One region of the Arthrobacter sp. P1_A5 genome, then DNA from elsewhere that is predicted to be linked to it. Evidence: riboswitches for the same ligand, from Rfam matches in the RefSeq annotation. Region 1 holds a riboswitch; the other holds the start of a gene.
What was found. Region 1 has a riboswitch for S-adenosylmethionine ahead of metX (homoserine O-acetyltransferase MetX). Riboswitches for the same ligand answer to the same signal wherever they lie in the genome.
Positions count from the first base shown of each region.

Region 2: another riboswitch for S-adenosylmethionine. It lies ahead of AC1D1S_RS08365 (methionine ABC transporter ATP-binding protein); the one in region 1 lies ahead of metX (homoserine O-acetyltransferase MetX).

Region 1 covers NZ_JBFTZL010000182.1:186-3,775, forward strand. The annotation lists gene AC1D1S_RS17725 (bifunctional o-acetylhomoserine/o-acetylserine sulfhydrylase) at 1-1,160, shown strand, start outside; SAM riboswitch class IV at 1,344-1,459, shown strand; gene metX (homoserine O-acetyltransferase MetX) at 1,471-2,610, shown strand; gene AC1D1S_RS17735 (MFS transporter) at 2,777-3,590, shown strand, end outside.
Region 2 covers NZ_JBFTZL010000039.1:5,029-8,618, reverse strand. The annotation lists gene AC1D1S_RS08375 (LLM class flavin-dependent oxidoreductase) at 1-434, opposite strand, end outside; gene AC1D1S_RS08370 (methionine ABC transporter permease) at 481-1,146, opposite strand; gene AC1D1S_RS08365 (methionine ABC transporter ATP-binding protein) at 1,139-1,948, opposite strand; SAM riboswitch class I at 2,088-2,178, opposite strand; gene AC1D1S_RS08360 (CoA-binding protein) at 2,276-2,701, opposite strand; gene acs (acetate--CoA ligase) at 3,010-3,590, shown strand, end outside.

The DNA.
Region 1 (3,590 bases):
CGCCCATCTACACCCGGATCGGCAACCCGACCCAGGACGCCGTCGAACAGCGCGTCGCCAGCCTGGAAGGAGGCCTCGCGGCGCTGCTGCTCAGCTCCGGCCAGGCCGCCGAGACGTTCGCGATCCTCAACATCGCCGAGGCCGGGGACCATGTGGTGGCCAGCCCCAGCCTCTACGGCGGAACCTACAACCTGCTCGCGCACACGCTGAAGAAGTTCGGCATCTCCGTGACCTTCGTGGCGGACCCGGACAACCTGGACCAGTGGCGGGACGCCGTCCAGCCCAACACCAAGCTGTTTTTCGGCGAAGTGGTCTCCAACCCCCGCCAGGACGTCCTGGACATCGAGGGCGTCTCCCGCGTGGCGCACGAGGCCGGCGTGCCGCTGGTGGTCGACAACACGCTCTCCACCCCCTACCTGATCCGGCCGATCGAGTGGGGCGCGGACATCGTGGTCCATTCGGCGACCAAGTACCTCGGCGGGCACGGCGCCGCAATCGCCGGCGTGATCGTGGACTCCGGCAACTTCGACTTCGGGAAGGACCCGGAGCGGTTCCCCGGCTTCAACACCCCGGACCCGACCTACAACGGCCTGGTCTACGCCCGCGACCTCGGAGCCGAGGGCGCGCTGGGCGCGAACCTCTCCTACATCCTCAAGGCCCGGGTCCAGCTCCTGCGCGACCTAGGCTCCGCGGTGTCCCCGTTCAACGCCTTCCTCATCGCCCAGGGCATCGAAACGCTGAGCCTGCGCGTCGAGCGCCACGTGGCCAACGCCACGAAGGTGGCGCAATGGCTGGAGGGGCGGGACGACGTCGAATCGGTCGCCTACGCCGGGCTGCCGTCCAGCCCCTGGTACGAGCGCGGCCGCAAGTACGGGCCCAAGGGGACCGGCGCCGTCGTGGCGTTCAACATCGCCGGGGGAGCGGAGGCCGGCAAGCGGTTCGTCGATGCCCTCGAACTGCACTCGCACGTCGCGAACATCGGCGATGTCCGGTCGCTGGTGATCCATCCGGCGTCGACCACCCACAGCCAGCTCTCGCCCGAACAGCGGGTGATCGCCGGGGTGAATCCCGGGCTGGTGCGGCTTTCGGTGGGACTGGAGCACATTGACGACATCCTCGCGGACCTCGACGCCGGATTCCGCGCGGCCAAGTCCGCCTAGACGGAAGCCCACGCGGAATTTCCCCACCTTTGCGGGCATGACGCCGGGAATCGCCGGCACTTCGGCGCGACCCGCCGGTCACGGCCGTCAAAGGTGGGGAGACTGCGGTGCTGACGGGTCCGGCTGTCACATGGAAGTCATAATCTTCGTGATTTCCGCACCCTGTTTCGTAGACTCGTACCAGGTCATGAGTGCCAGCGACAGCCCCGGCTTGCTGGCCGGCAACCCTCCTTTTGCGGCGGGGTGCCCCGGGTGAAGACCTGGCCTGCCGGTCAGCTGACGGCGGGCAAGCGCGAAGATAGGTCCTCACATGACGATTGCCGTCACCCGCACGGGTGTCCCCGAAACCAAACCATCCCGGACCCCTGACGGGACCGTCCAGTTCGTCAGGATCGGTGATCTGCAGCTCGAATCCGGGACTCCGTTGCCGGATGTGGTGCTCGCCTACGAGACGTGGGGGACCCTGAACGCGGACGCCTCCAACGCCGTGCTCATTGAACACGCCCTGACCGGCGACACACACGTGACCCGCGGCGAGAGCGGGGAGCCCGGCTGGTGGGAAGAGCTCGCCGGACCCGGGGCTCCCGTGGACACGGACAAGTACTTCGTCGTTTCGATCAACATCCTGGGCGGCTGCTACGGATCCACCGGACCTTCCACCCCGGCCCCGGACGGGCGCCCCTGGGGATCGCGGTTCCCGCTGGTCACCCTGCGGGACACCGCCGCCGCCGAGGCGCGGCTGGCCGATGCCCTGGGCATCGGCAGCTGGTACGCGGTGCTGGGGGGCTCGCTCGGCGGCGCGCGGGCCCTTGAATGGGCCGTCACGTTTCCCGGCCGGGTCCGGCGCTGCGCCGTGATTTCCGTCGGCGCCAGCAGCACCGCCGAACAGATTGCCTTCGCGCAGGCACAGACGCTGGCCATCCGCCAGGACCCCCACTTCAAGGGCGGGGACTACTACGGCGGCCCGGAACCCGAGGCGGGGCTCGCCCTCGCCCGCCGCATCGCGCACATCACCTACCGCTCAGCGGCCGAACTGGACGGCCGGTTTGGCCGGAACGCCCAGGAGTCCGAGACGCCCCTGGAAGCCGGATCGCTGGCCGGACGCGGGCGCTATCAGGTGGAAAGCTACCTGGACCACCAGGGCAGCAAACTGGCCCGGCGTTTCGACGCGAACAGCTACATCGCGATCACCGAAGCCCTCATGAGCCACGATGTCTGCCGGGGGCGCGGAGGTCTCGGGGAGGCACTGGCCCCGGCCACCGCCGAATTCCTGGTGGCGGCCGTGGACTCGGACCGCCTGTATTTCCCGGCCCAGTCCCGTCAACTGGCAGAGGCCCTGCCGGGCGGCCCGGAACTGCATATCATTCAAGCGCCGATCGGCCACGATGGCTTCCTGACCGAAATCGGCCAGCTCAGCGGGCAGCTCCGGGAGACCTTCTTCAGCCACTAGGCCGGCCCGCTTGTGCATTTTTGCAGATGCGCTCTGCACTAATGGCCGTTGAGGCTGAGGGCCGGAGCGTCCATACTCATGGGGAATGACGCCCTGTGCCCTAAATCACAAGCGTCCTCAGTCCAATGGTCCACAGGGTGTCGATGGAGACGCCGAAGGAGTCACGATGAGTACGGAAAACGCCGCAAGGCGCGCTGAAGAATCCGACGTCAAAACGTCCGGCCTGAAGAAGGTGGTGGCGGCCTCCATGGCCGGCACCGTGGTTGAGTGGTATGAGTTTTTCCTCTACGCCTCCGCCGCCACCCTTGTGTTCGGCAAGCTGTTCTTCCCGAACACCGGTTCGGAACTGGACGGCATCCTCGCCGCTTTCCTCACCTACGCGGTCGGCTTCAMTGCCCGCCCGATCGGCGGCATCGTCTTCGGCCACTTCGGCGACAAGTTCGGCCGCAAGCAGTTGCTCCAGCTGAGCATCATCCTTGTCGGCGTTGCCACCTTCGCCATGGGCTGCCTGCCCACCTTCGCGCAGATCGGCTACTGGGCCCCGGCCCTGCTGGTCTTCCTGCGCTTCGCCCAGGGCTTCGCCGTTGGCGGTGAATGGGGCGGCGCAGTCCTTCTCGTCGCCGAACACAGCCCGAGCAAGTCCCGCGGTTTCTGGGCAAGCTGGCCGCAGTCGGCGGTTCCGATGGGCAACCTCCTGGCCACGGCTGTCCTCTTCACCCTTTCCGCCACGTTGTCCTCCGCCGACTTCCTCAGCTGGGGCTGGCGCGTAGCCTTCTGGCTCTCCGCCGTGATCGTGCTGGTCGGCTACTACATCCGCACCAAGGTCCAGGACGCCCCCATCTTCCTGGAGGCCCGCAAGGAGGTCGAGGCCGGCCACAAGGGCTACGGCGTGGCCGAGGTCTTCCGCCGCTACCCGCGCGGCGTCTTCACCGCCATGGGTCTGCGCTTCGCCGAGAACATTCTCTACTACCTTGTGGTCA
Region 2 (3,590 bases), on a different contig from region 1:
ATGTTCCAGGCCACCCGGCCGTCGCTGATGTGATCCAGGGTGGACATCTGCCGGGCGAACTGGAACGGGTGGCTCTGAATCACCGACGACGTCGCGGCCAGTCCGATCTCCCGCGTTCCGGTGGCGAGCGCGGAGAGCAGGATGAGGGGGTCGTTGGACGGCACCTGCAGGCCCTTTTTCAGCAGCGATGCCCACCCGCCGTCGTAGTCGCCGTAGAGACCGACGACGTCGGCGAAGAAGATCGCGTCAAACTTGGCGTCTTCGAGCTGGCGGGCCAGGTCGATCCAGAGCTGGAGTTCGTTGAACCGGTGCTGCTGGGCTTCCGGGCGCCGCCACTGGCCGCCCATGATGTGGCTGGACGTGTTCATCACGAAGGCGCTGATCAGCAGGCGGGGGCGGGGTCCGTCGAAACGGGTACTGGGTGTTGAAGTCATGGGGTGCTTTCCGCTGTGGGAGGTGGGACGAGGGTGCTGCCGGCGCTCAGAGGCGCTTGTCCAGGCGCCGGGCAACATAGGATCCGCCCAGCTGAACGATGGTGACCAGCAGGATCATCAGGACTATGGCGGTGATCATGAGCGGTGTCTCGTAGCGGTAATAGCCGTACCGGATGGCGAAGTCGCCGATTCCGCCGCCGCCCACCAGGCCGGCCATCGCCGAGTAGGAGATGAAGCTGACGGTCATGATGGTGATGGAGCTGACGAGTCCGGGCTTCGCCTCCACAATCAGGACGTCCCGGACGATCTGGGACCGGCTGGCGCCCATGGACCGTGCCGCTTCGACCACTCCGCCGCCGAGCTGGCTCAGGTTCTGTTCCACGAAGCGGGCGAAATACGGAATGGCGTTGAGGGTCAGCGGGACAATGACGGCGGCCGTGCCGATGGTCGTGCCGACAATGAACCTGGTCACGGGAATGATTGCGATCAGCAGGATCAGGAACGGGAACGAGCGGAGCAGGTTGACCAGCCCGTCCAGGACCCGGTGCAGCTTTGGCCTGTGCTTGAGCCCGTTGGGACCGATGGTGTAGAGCAGGACACCCAGCGGTGTCCCGAGCAGCACCGCCAGCGGGATGGCCACCAGCAGCATGGTGAGGGTCTGCCCCATGGCGACGCCGATTTCGGGCAGGACTTCCAGGATGCGGTCAAACATTGATCAGGCCCTCCGACGCGGCTGTGGTGTGGGTGCCCCTCCCGGAGCGGTCCAGCTGGATCTCATCGGAGACCAGGTAGCGGCCGATCGACGTCGCCGGGTGGAAGCCGGGGCGTTGGAGTTCGGCGAGGTCGAACTGCTCCACGACCCGGCCTTCTTCCATGACCGCGACGTTGTCCGCGATGGCCTTGATGACATTCATCTCGTGGGTGACCACCACGATTGTGATGCCGAATTCGGCGTTGACGTCGGCCAGGTACTGCAGGACCGATGACGTCGTCCGGGGATCCACGGCCGACGTCGGCTCGTCGCAGAGCAGCACTTTGGGCCCGGTGGCGAGGGCGCGGGCGATCGCCACCCGCTGTTTCTGGCCCCCGGAGAGTTTGGCCGGATACGTTCCCGCTTTGTCGGCGAGGTCCACGATTTCCAGGGTTTCGGCGGCCCGCCGCCGGCGTTCCGCCTTCCCCACGCCGGCGAACTTCAGGGACAGCTCCACATTTTCCTGGGCTGTGAGGTTGTTGAGGAGATTGAAGTGCTGGAAAATCATGCCGATGTCGTGCCGCTTGGTCCGCAGCTCGGCGTCGGACAGGGTCACCAGGTCCAAGCCGTCCACCAGGACGCGGCCCGACGTCGGGCGCTCGAGGAGGTTGATGTTGCGCAGCAGCGTGGATTTGCCGGCGCCGGAGAACCCGATGATGCCCTGGATGGTGCCCCGCCTGATGTGCAGGCTGACGTCATCGACGGCCGTGAAAGGTCCCGCGGCCGAGGCGAATGACGTGCTGACGTTCTGGATCTCGATCACAGGCCCCCACCTGCTCGGGGCCGCGGCGCTGCCGCTGTCTGCGTGTTCATGATTTCCTCCGGGCTCGCCCGAGGAAAGCCCTGGGTCCTGGCTTCCGGGCAGCGCTGAGCGAAGCCGGGGAGCCTCAGAACACAGTGGTTCTCCATCGGTCCTGGCGGTAGCACCGTCCTCAAAGGAGGGGGTTGCTGCGGCGTCACGGAGCCAGATCTCTCAGCCGCTCGGGATGGTTACGAGTCCATCTCACACGGCATGAGGCCGGATACGGAAAAAGCCGGTCACATTTTGTAACCGACTCTTCCCGATCTGTTGATCGTCATTCCCGGGCCGTCAGATGCCCACGCGCCAGCCTTCGCGGGCGGGGCACGCGTTCACGACGACGTCCAGCCCGGCGGCCTTCGCGCGGTCCGTCGCGGCGTCATCGAAGACGCCCAGCTGCAGCCAGACGGCCTTGGCACCTACCGCGATGGCCTCGTCTATGACTGCGCCCACCCTGTGGGAGTTGACGAAGCAGTCCACGACGTCGATCGGGTGCTTCTCCGCCGGGATGTCAGTCAGGGAACGGTACCCCTTCTCGCCGTGGACGTCGTCGCCGGGCAGGTTGACCGGGATGATTTCCATGCCCATCCGGTCCCGGACATAGAGGGAGACCTCATACGCCGAGCGCCATTCGTTGGTGGTGAGGCCGACCACCGCCCACGTGCCTTTGGTTCGCATGAGGCGGTCAATGACTGCCGGATCGTTAACATGGGCCATGCATCAACCATACTCCTGCGACCTTTCCGGACAATTCTCGAATAAATGAATGATTTGGGCCGGACGCATGCCGGGTGAACGAATATTACGGCGCTCCCGCACGCCGATTTTGCGGAATCGTGCATCTGAAGTTCTAGTAGGTAGTGACCATCCCGAGCGGCCGAGAGACCTGGATCGATGACGCCGCAGCAACCCCCCGGTGACGTGAGACGACCATTCCCACGCAACCGCTCCGCCCTCCTTCGGTGATATTCGAGGGCGCCGGAGCAACCAAGGGGTGCTACTGCCAGGACCGATGGAGTGCAGCAATGACCCCTGAGAATTCTTCCGCTCTGCCCACCTTTGCCCGGACTGCGTCCGAGGCATTCCCACAAACCACTTCGGACGCGACGGCGAACGAAGCAGGGCTGCGTGACGCGCCCGGCTCCTCTCGCGGCTCTTCGGGATGGTCCCTGAACGAGCCCACGGACGGCGCAGTGCACGGCGTCCCCGCCGACGGGCCGGCGCGTCACCGCAGCACCACCTCCGGAGACCACCCTCCCCGGCACGGCGCCGCCGCGACCGCGGGTACTGTCCAGGCAGAGACGGTTGCGTTCTGGGAAACCCAGGCTCTCCGCCTCGACTGGGCGGACCTGCCTGGCGGCGCAACGGAGCAAACCAAGCCCTGGCACACCGCGCACCGCCGGGTCCCTGCCGACGTCGTGGCCGGCACCGGACCGCAGATCACCTGGTTCGAAGGGGGCAGGCTCAATGTCGCCTACAACTGCGTCGACCGCCACGTAGCGGCGGGGCGTGGAGACAAGGTGGCCCTGCACTTTGAGGGCGAGCCCGGCGACCGCCGCGCCGTCACCTACGCCGAACTCCAGCGCGAGGTTTCCAAAGCCGCCAA